One region of the Amycolatopsis umgeniensis genome, then DNA from elsewhere that is predicted to be linked to it. Evidence: riboswitches for the same ligand, from Rfam matches in the RefSeq annotation. Region 1 holds a riboswitch; the other holds the start of a gene.

Region 1 (4,818 bases):
TCAGCTGCGCGCGGTCAAACCCCTGGCTTAACGCGGGTCGGTGCGCAACGGATGCTCACGCGGCACCTCGACCAGCACGATCCTGGTGCCGTCCGGGTCGGCGATCCACGCTTCGTCCAGGCCCCACGGCTCACGGCGTGCTCCGCGGACCAGGTCCAAACCCTTCGCGGCGAGTTCCTCGAGCGCCGCGGGCAGGTCCCGGACCTGGAGCCACAACGCGACGTCGGGGGTCGGACCGGTCTTCCCGGTCCCGACGATCTCGATCGACCCGTTCCCGGCGAAGAACACCGTCCCGCCGGGGAACTCCTTGTCGATCGCCAGGCCCAGGGTGTCCCGATAGAACGCCGTCGACACGTCGAAGTCCTTCGGGTGGATCAGCACCCTGCTGCTCAGCACGTCCATGGCTCAATCCCTACCGGATGGGCTCAGGCCATCGCAATCGCGGCGATGCCCGCCAGCACCACCATGGACCCGAGCAGCCTGCGGACGGCGTTCGCCTCCCTCAGGATCAACCAGGCCGCGAGGCCACCCAGGACGATGCTCAGCTCCCGCGCGGGTGCGACGAGGCTCACTGGAGCGATCTGAAGGGCGAAGAGGACCAGCAGGTACGCGACCGGCGAGAGCAGGCCGACGATGAGGACTTCGCGCTTGTGCTCGCGCCAGAGCCACGAGACCTCTTCACGGTCCTTCAGCGCGTACGGCGTCATAAGCAGGCTCTGCACGATCGCGCCGGTTCCGAAATAGACGATCGGCGGGACACCGAGACCGGTGACCGAATGGGCGTCCCACAGCGTGTAGGCGGCGATCGTGAGCCCGGTCAGCAGCCCGTACGCCACGCCCTTGCGTCGAGCGGCGTGATCCGCGGCGTCGGCGTGGGCGGGCGCTCGTCCGGTCCCGATGACCAGCACCCCGGCGACCACGAGGAACGCGCCCGCCAGGCCGAGCGGCCCCGGTCGCTCGCCGAGCAGCACGACGGCCGCGAGCACCGAGATCAGCGGCCCGGTTCCGCGGGCGAGGGGGTACACGACGGACAGATCACCGACGGCGTAACCCCGCTGGAGGACCACCCCGTAGGTGACGTGGAACACCGCGGTGACCGCGGCGGCGAGCAGCCACGTCCACTGTGGACGCTGCGGCTCCACGATCAGTGAGACCGCGATGACGGGGACGAACAAGATCGCCGAGAAGCTGTAGTAAGCCCAGACGAACCGGGCTCCGCCACGGCGGATCCGCTTGGCGGCGAGGTTCCAGCCCGCGTGAATGACGGCGGCGACGATGACGAGGGACAGGGCGGTGGCGTTCACTACGGACCTTTCACGTTTTCCGCGCATGCGGAAAACCCGGTCCTCCAGGCTTTTGTCCCGTCAGATGAACGGCGGGGCTTCCGGCGCCGCCGATGGTGCCGCTCGGACCTGTCCCACCCGCCCTGATTGTGTTTTTCGCTGAACAGGCAGGCGGCGGAACCCTAGGCACTACGCTCCCGACCGTACCGCAAGAGCCCTCCGGAGGCGGCCGGGATCCGCTCCGAGACGGCTGTTAAGCTGATCCTTCACCGCCGTGTGGCATTCCGTCATGGAGGAAACCCGCGCCGCTTTCACGAGCGCGCAGGGCCAGTCACAGCGCGGCGGTGAAACCACCGAGAGATTCAAGAGGAGCGCCCCCGTGGCCAACATCAAGTCGCAGATCAAGCGCATCACCACCAACGAGAAGGCGCGTCAGCGCAACCAGGCGATCCGGTCCTCGGTGAAGACCGCGATCCGCAAGTTCCGCGAGGCCGCCGACTCCGGCGACAAGGCCAAGGCCCTGGAGCTGCAGAAGGACGCGGCCAAGAAGCTGGACAAGGCCGTGACCAAGGGCGTTCTCCACGCCAACCAGGCCGCCAACAAGAAGTCCGCGCTCGCGAAGCGCGCGAACTCTCTCTGATCGGCTTTTCGAAGGCCCCGTCGACTCGCGTCGGCGGGGCCTTCGCCATGTTCAGTGACTGGTGCCGTGGGCGTCCACGACCTCGAGCACGGCGCGTTCCAACGCGTACTCGGGGTCGGCCGCGGCACCTTTGACCTCGGCGTTGAGCCGGGCGACGATCCGCATCGCGGTGGCGAGACCGTCCTGCCCCCAGCCACGCGACTGCCCCTGTGCCTTGCGCACCTTCCACGGCGGCATCCCCAGCTCGCCCGCCATCTGGTTCGGGTTCCCCCGGCCCGCGCCGGACACCCGCGCGATCGTCCGGACGGCGTCGGCGAGAGCGTCCGCGACCAGCACGTGCGGAACGCCCAGCTGCATCGCCCAGCGCAGTGACTCCAGCGCCGCAGCCTTGTCGCCGGCGACGGCCTTCTCGGCGACGGCGAACCCGTTCACATCCGCGCGGCCCCGGTGGTAGCGGCGGACCGCCTGTTCGTCGACAGTTCCCCCGGCATCCGCGACGAGTTGGGTCGCGGCCGACGACAACTCCCGCAGATCCGAGCCGACGGCGTCGATCAGCGCGAGCACGGCCGCACCGTCGATCTTTCCGCCGACCCGCCGGACCTCGTTGCGGACGAAGGATTCCCGCTCGGCGGCCTTGGTCAGCTTCGGGCACTCGACGACCTCGGCCCCGGCCTTCTTCAGCGCACCGGGAAGCGCCTTCGCCGCCTTGCTCCGGCCACCTCCGCTGTGCACGACAACGAGCACGATGCCTTCGGCGGGCGCCTTGACGTAGGCCATCACCCCGTCGGAGAGCTCCTGCGAGATGTCGTGCGCGGACTCGAGGACGATCACCCTGCCCTCGGCGAACAGGGAGGGGCTGACCATCTCCGCGAGCGCCGGCACTGTGAGGTCCGACACCCGGATCCGGGTGAGATCCGCCGTCGGGTCGGCCGCTTTGGCCGCGTCCGAAGCGCCGCGGACCGCGCGTTCGATCAGCAGCTCTTCCTCACCGAGAACCAGGACCAGCGGCGATGGGGCGGAAGCTTGCGTCGTCACGGACACGATCCTGCCATTCGTCCTCTCGTGTGCTTTGTCCGGTGATGTGTTCAGGGCACGGTGGCCCCACCGGAGGCTCATGTCGTACGGTGTTGGCGAGGCGACGCGATCATTCGCGTGCCGACAATCGAATACCGCTCATCCAGAGGGGCAGAGGGAACGGCCCGATGAAGCCCCGGCAACCGGCGTCAGCCTGTCATCCCGCGATCGCGGGGTAGCTGACGAACACGGTGCCAATTCCGGCCCGCCATGGCGGGGCAGATGAGGAAGGAACCTCGCGATGACCGCAACCCTCGGCACGACCTCCACCACCAAGACCCCGGATCTCGGACCGGCCGTCGAACTGGTGTCGAAGGAAGAGGGACACCGGCAGCCGCTCGCCCCCGAATTCGTTTCCGCCGAGGACTTCTCGCCGCTCGAGGTCGCCTACGACTTCGGCCGCGTCCGCCGCGAAGACATCGAAGCCGGGCCGAAGAACATCTGGCGCTACAAGAAACTCCTTCCCGTTCCGTCGAACGTCGAAGAAATCCCCAACACCGAACCCGGCGCCACCAGGCTCATCCAAGCCGACAGGCTCGCGAAGGCGTTGGGCGTCAAGAAGGTCTGGGTCAAGGACGACACCGGCAACCCGACCCACTCGTTCAAGGACCGCGTGGTCGCCGTCGCACTGGCCGCCGCGCGCGAGTTCGGGTTCGACGTGCTCGCCTGTCCGTCGACCGGCAACCTGGCCAACGCTGTCGCCGCCGCAGCGGCGCGCGCCGGCTGGCGGTCGGTCGTGCTGATCCCGAAGACCCTCGAGCGCGCCAAGATCCTCACCACCGCCGTGTACGACGGCGACCTCATCGCTGTCGACGGCAACTACGACGACGTGAACCGGCTCGCCACCCAGCTCGCCGCCGAGCAGGAGAGCTGGGCGTTCGTCAACGTGAACGTCCGGCCCTACTACTCGGAAGGCTCCAAGACGCTGGCCTTCGAGGTCGCCGAACAGCTCGGCTGGCGGCTTCCCTCCCAGATCGTCGTGCCGATCGCCTCCGGTTCCCAGCTCACCAAGGTGGACAAGGGTTTCCGTGAGTTCGGCCAGCTCGGCCTCGTCGACGAGACGCCGTACAAGGTGTTCGGCGCGCAGGCCACCGGCTGCTCGCCCGTCTCCGCGGCGTTCCGCGCGGGCCACGACGTCGTCCAGCCGGTCAAGCCGGACACGATCGCCCGCTCGCTGGCGATCGGCAACCCGGCCGACGGCCCTTACGTCCTCGACGTGGTCAACCGCACCGGCGGCTCGATCGAAGACGTCACCGACGAAGAGGTCGTCGAGGGCATCCGGCTGCTCGCCCGCACCGAAGGCGTCTTCACCGAGACCGCCGGCGGGGTCACTGTGGCGACGGCCAAGAAGCTCATCGAGACCGGCAAGCTCAACCCGGACGAAGAGATCGTGCTGCTCATCACCGGTGACGGCCTCAAGACCCTCGACGCCGTCGAGGACAAGGTCGGCCCGAAGGCCACCGTCAGCGCCTCGGCCGACGCGGTCCGCGAGGCTCTCGGCATCTGAGTTCCCGCAGGCCCGCCTCAAGAACGAGGCGGGCCGCGGGGCTCACCCCGGCGCATCAGGGCGAGCCCTCGGGCGTCGGCGACGACCGCGGTGTCGCCGTCCGTGTCCGTCCTGCCGATCGCGGCGCCGGCGGCCGTCAGGTTGTCCAAAGTGGACTTGTTCGGATGACCGTAGGTGTTCCCGGCGCCGACACTCACCAACGCCACCCGTGGCGCGACCGCGTTGAGGAAATCCGGCGCGGTGTAACGACTTCCGTGGTGCGGGACCTTCAGGATCTCGGATCGCAGATCAGCCCCCTCGGCCATCAGGTCGGC
Region 2 (4,818 bases), 3.4 Mb from region 1:
TTACGCGCCAGGTTCTGGCGCTTTTCCTCGGCTGTCGCCGCCAGCCTCGCCCGCTCAGCGCGCGCGAAGATCCAGTCCGCGTATCCACCTTCGTACTGCTCGACGCGACCGTTGGTGACCTCCCAGGTCACACTCGCGACAGTGTCGAGGAACCACCGGTCGTGGGTGACGACCACGACCGCGATCCTGCGGTTGAGCAGGTGATCCGCGAGCCAGCGCACACCTTCGACGTCAAGATGGTTGGTCGGCTCGTCGAGGACCACGAGATCCAGTTCGCCCGTGAGAGCCGCTGCCAACGCAACGCGGCGGCGCTCGCCACCGGACAGATTCGCCGTCGGCTTTTCGACACCGAGGGCGGTGATCCCCAGTCCGTCCATAATGGACCTGACTCGCGCGTCAGCGGCCCACTCGTGCTCCGCGCCGTAGCGCTCCAGCACGACGTCGCCGACCGTACTGCCGACGGGGAGTTCGGTCCGCTGAGTGACCACGGCCATCCGCAGTCCGCGGACTTGACTCACCCGCCCCGTGTCCGGCTCGCTGATCCCCGCGAGGACTTCCAGCAGCGTCGTCTTCCCGCCCCCGTTGAGACCGACGACGCCGATGCGCTGCCCCTCCGCGACACCGAGCGAAACACCGTCGAGCAGCGGGCGCACCCCGAAGGACTTGCTCACCGACTCCAGGTTGACCAAGTTGGCCATGCCTCAGCCGATCCTTTCCAAAAAGCTTGCACCACAACGAATTAGTCGATGTCCATTTCGGACACCCTCACGCGTGCACCCGGGGCGGCGCCGGTCGCGGCGCGTCGTCCCCGCCCACCAGCCTGGCTCCGGGAACCGGCCCGTGCGCGACACGCACCGTGCGACAGACACCCGCACCGGACAGCTCCGCGGCGACCTCGACGGCCGACTGGGCATCCGCGCACAGAAAAGCGCAGGTCGGCCCGGACCCGGAAACGGTGCCGGCGAGCGCACCCGCGTTGACCCCCGCCCGCAATGTCCGGCGCAGTCCGGGACGCAACGAAACCGCGGCGGCCTGCAGGTCATTGCCGAGTAGCAACGCCAGCTGGCGCGGGTCACCGGACGCCAGTGCCTCGACCACCGGGGTGTGCGAACCGATCCGCGGCGGGCTGCCCTCTTCCCGCAGCCTGTCCAGTTCACCGAACACCCGCGGGGTCGAAAGACCACGCTGGTCGAACGCCAGGACCCAGTGAAACGTATGCCTCGACAAGACCGGGACCAGCTGCTCGCCCCGGCCGGTGCCCAACGCGGTCCCGCCGTAAAGCGCGAACGGAACATCACTGCCGAGCTTGGCGGCGATACCCGCCAGTTCGTCTCGAGAGATCTCGAGCTTCCACAGCGACGCGAGCCCCACCAGGGTCGCGGCCGCGTCAGCACTGCCTCCTGCCATCCCGCCCGCTACCGGGATGCCTTTGCGAAGCACGACCCGGACTTTCGATTCGCCGTCCGCCTTGCCGACGTGGGCCGCCAGGGCCTGCGCCGCCTTCCAGGCGAGGTTGTTGGCCCCTGTGGGTACGGAACCTTCACCCTCGCCATAGACCTCGACGCCGGGGTCCTCGGTGACCGCGACGGTCACCTCGTCGGTCAGTGAAAGCGCCTGGAACACGGTCACCAACTCGTGGTAGCCGTCCGGGCGTACGTCACCGACCGCCAGGTGCAGGTTGACCTTGGCGGGAACCCTGACGGTGACTGGGGGCGGTACGACGGCGAGCACGCCTCAAGCCTACGTGCCCGCTCCACTTGTGCTGCCACCAGGAGAAAGAGAACAGGACGAGTCAGACGCAAACGGGCCGCCCTGGACGAATTCGTCCGGAGCGGCCCGTTCGTGGAGGAATCAAGCAGCGACGCCCTGCGGTCCACGGACCGGGTGGGTCACGTGGCCGCCACGTTCGGCGATCCAGGCGAGTGCGGCATCCGCGCGCTCACCGCGCACGCCGAGACGGAATCGGCCGACGGGCGTGTCGCCGATCCGGGTCAGGCCGCCTCCGATGGTGGCGAGCTCGACGTCGAAACGACCGGCCGCTTCAGGAAGTAGCGCACCGACCGACGCGAACCCGACGAGCACGACGTCCACCGCGCGATCGTACTTCGAGGCCTGTGCCCGTCCGGTCTCGATCGAGGGCAGCAGCGCCTGCGCGGTCCGGCTGTTCGGGTCCGAGACCAGGTCGAGCACGGTTCCGCGTTCGATGATCGCCCCGGCCTCCAGGAACGCGACGTCGTCGCAGACACGGCGGACCACGCCGGCGTCAGGAGTGGTGAGCAGCACGGTGACCCCGAGTTCGGCACGCGCACGGTCGAGCACGGTCAGGACCGCGCCGGACTCCTCGGGCTGCACACCCGCTGTCGGGTCGTCGGCCAGCAGCACGGACGGTCCAGCGGCCAGCGCCTTGGCGATGGCGACCCGGCGCAGCTGCCCCTCGGACAGCTCACCCGGCCGCTGCCCGGCTCGAGGCGTGAGCCCGACCAGATCGAGCAGGTTGCCGACCCGGTTGCGACGCTGCGGCCCGTCGAGGCCGAGTTGTTCGAGAGGAGACGCGATATTGCCGGCGATGGTGCGCTCGGCGAGCAACTCCGGCTTGGTGCTCACGACACCGACCTGCCGGCGGATTTCCCGCAGACGGCGTCCGTCCAGGGTCCCGGTGTTGAGGCCGTCTAGGCGGACGACGCCCCGGTCAGGACGCTCCTGAAGCCCGATGCAACGAGCGAGGGTCGACTTGCCGGAGCCGGCCGGACCGACGACTCCGAACAGGGAGCCGGCTTGGATGTCCACGCTGACATCGCGCAGGGCGACGACGGGATTTCCGTTGAGGGGAAAGGACTTGGACAAGTTTTCGACAGTGATCACGAAGGGCTCCATGCAAATGGGGCGCTGCTTCTTTCGAGCGCGCCAACCGTCACCGAGTGCCCGTCCAGAGCGGACGGGTTTCAGAGGTAAGGGAAAAGACTCAGGCAGTAACGGTTGAGCGTCGACACGCACTTACCGTGCGGCGACCTTCGTCGACTACACGTCGCCTGGTCAGCAGGAGCGGGTGGGTGACCCTGTTCATTAGGCACAGCCTCCATCGGTCCTGGCGGTAGCACCTGCCCTGTGGAGGGTGGTTGCTGCGACTTCGGCGAGCCAGGTCTCTCAGTCGCTCGGGATGGCTCACTGAGTAAAACCGATCCCACTGGATGAAAGCAAGCACGTAGGCGCAGATCACACGTCTGGTCGCGTCCATCATACAGGAACTGCGGTCCATATTATGAGAAGACTGCAGCTGGTCTCTCGCCGAAACAGGGCCGCTGCCTGCTAAGACGGGGCGAGGCCGGTACAGATCGAGAAGAGGATTTATGCGTCCGTGCTGACCTTGACCAACTCGCTTCCGGGCGGCCCCGGTCACACCTGCGACAGGTGGAAAACCGTTCCCTGACGCGGCGCCATGCCACCCTGCGAGACGGTCATGGCCGCCCGATGATCAGTCGGTCGCCGCGGCGATCCGGGCGAACTGATGAACGTCCAACTGCTCTCCGCGAGTCTTGGGGTCGATTCCCGCCTTCTCAAGCAACTCCCCCGCGCGTTCGGCGGAGCCGGCCCAGGAGGCCAATGCCGCGCGCAAAGTCTTCCGCCGCTGCGAGAAGGCGGCATCGACCACCGCGAACAACCGCTCCCGGCTCACCGACGACACCACGTCGTCGCCCCGTTCGAAAGCGACCAGCGCGGAGTCCACATTCGGAACCGGCCAGAACACCGCGCGGGGCACGGCGGCGACCTTGCGCGCCTTGCCGTACCACGCGAGCTTGACGCTGGGCACGCCGTAGGTCCGGCTTCCCGGGCCGGCCGCCATCCGGTCCGCGACCTCGGTCTGGACCATTACGAGACCGCTGGTCAGCGACGGCAGTTCGGCGAGCAGGTGGAGCACGACGGGAACGGCGACGTTGTACGGGAGGTTCGCGACGAGCGCCGTCGGACGTTGCGGCAGGTCGTCCGCCGTGATCCGCAGAGCGTCCGCTCCGACGACCGAAAGCCTTTCCGCCCCGCCTCGTTCGGCCACGGTTTCCGGCAAGCGGCCGGCCAGCACGGGGTCGATCTCGACCGCGACGACCTCGGCACCGGTCGCGAGCAGTCCGAGCGTCAGAGAGCCGAGCCCCGGCCCGACTTCCAGCACGACATCACCTTCGCCGACCCCGGAGATGTCGACGATCCGGCGCACCGTGTTGGGGTCGTGCACGAAGTTCTGGCCGAGCTTCTTGGTCGGCCGTACGTCCAGCTCGGCCGCCAGCGCCCTGATCTCCGCAGGCCCGAGCAGTTCAGTCACCCGACGATCGTAGCCAGCCCCGGCGGGCGGCTCCGAGCGCCCGACCCGCCCGCATCATCCTTACGGAGTTTCCGAACCGACACGCATCCCACTCAAGAGTGATCGGTGCAGTTTCACGCCCTCGGAGGGTGATCATCATCCACCCGATCGATACCGTGCATTCGTTCGACTCTGGCCCGACAATCGAGGGATGACCAGCACAAACACTTCCAAGACCTTCCCGCTCAATCTGCCGGAAGGTGACCCCGAGCTGCTTCTCGACGAGTTGCAGACACGGCTACGCGAAGGGCGCCGCCTCTTCGCCGAAGTCGGCCAGATCCTGGCCGAAATCGAGTCACGCGGTGTCCGAGAGCTCTATGGGTACAACTCGCTCGCCGTCTTCTACGAACATGTGGCCCGGGTCCCCCGAGCCGAGGCGCAGAAGGTGACAGGGCGAGCTCTAGCCCTCAACTCGAGACGGACGCGCGACGGGACCTCGACTCCGCCCGTCGCGCCTTTGACCGGAG

Evidence for each region. Region 1 has a riboswitch for S-adenosylmethionine ahead of thrC (threonine synthase). Riboswitches for the same ligand answer to the same signal wherever they lie in the genome.
Region 2: another riboswitch for S-adenosylmethionine. It lies ahead of HDA45_RS14965 (ATP-binding cassette domain-containing protein); the one in region 1 lies ahead of thrC (threonine synthase).

What each region holds. Positions count from the first base shown of each region.
Region 1 is NZ_JACHMX010000001.1:6,709,127-6,713,944, reverse strand. It holds gene HDA45_RS31340 (class I SAM-dependent methyltransferase) at 1-31, shown strand, start outside; gene HDA45_RS31335 (VOC family protein) at 28-402, opposite strand; gene HDA45_RS31330 (EamA family transporter) at 426-1,331, opposite strand; gene rpsT (30S ribosomal protein S20) at 1,663-1,923, shown strand; gene holA (DNA polymerase III subunit delta) at 1,975-2,958, opposite strand; SAM riboswitch class I at 3,094-3,226, shown strand; gene thrC (threonine synthase) at 3,239-4,504, shown strand; gene HDA45_RS31310 (ComEC/Rec2 family competence protein) at 4,522-4,818, opposite strand, start outside.
Region 2 is NZ_JACHMX010000001.1:3,272,091-3,276,908, forward strand. It holds gene HDA45_RS14955 (ABC-F family ATP-binding cassette domain-containing protein) at 1-698, opposite strand, end outside; gene HDA45_RS14960 (4-(cytidine 5'-diphospho)-2-C-methyl-D-erythritol kinase) at 766-1,731, opposite strand; gene HDA45_RS14965 (ATP-binding cassette domain-containing protein) at 1,852-2,862, opposite strand; SAM riboswitch class I at 3,074-3,164, opposite strand; gene rsmA (16S rRNA (adenine(1518)-N(6)/adenine(1519)-N(6))-dimethyltransferase RsmA) at 3,473-4,312, opposite strand; gene HDA45_RS14975 (DUF222 domain-containing protein) at 4,503-4,818, shown strand, end outside.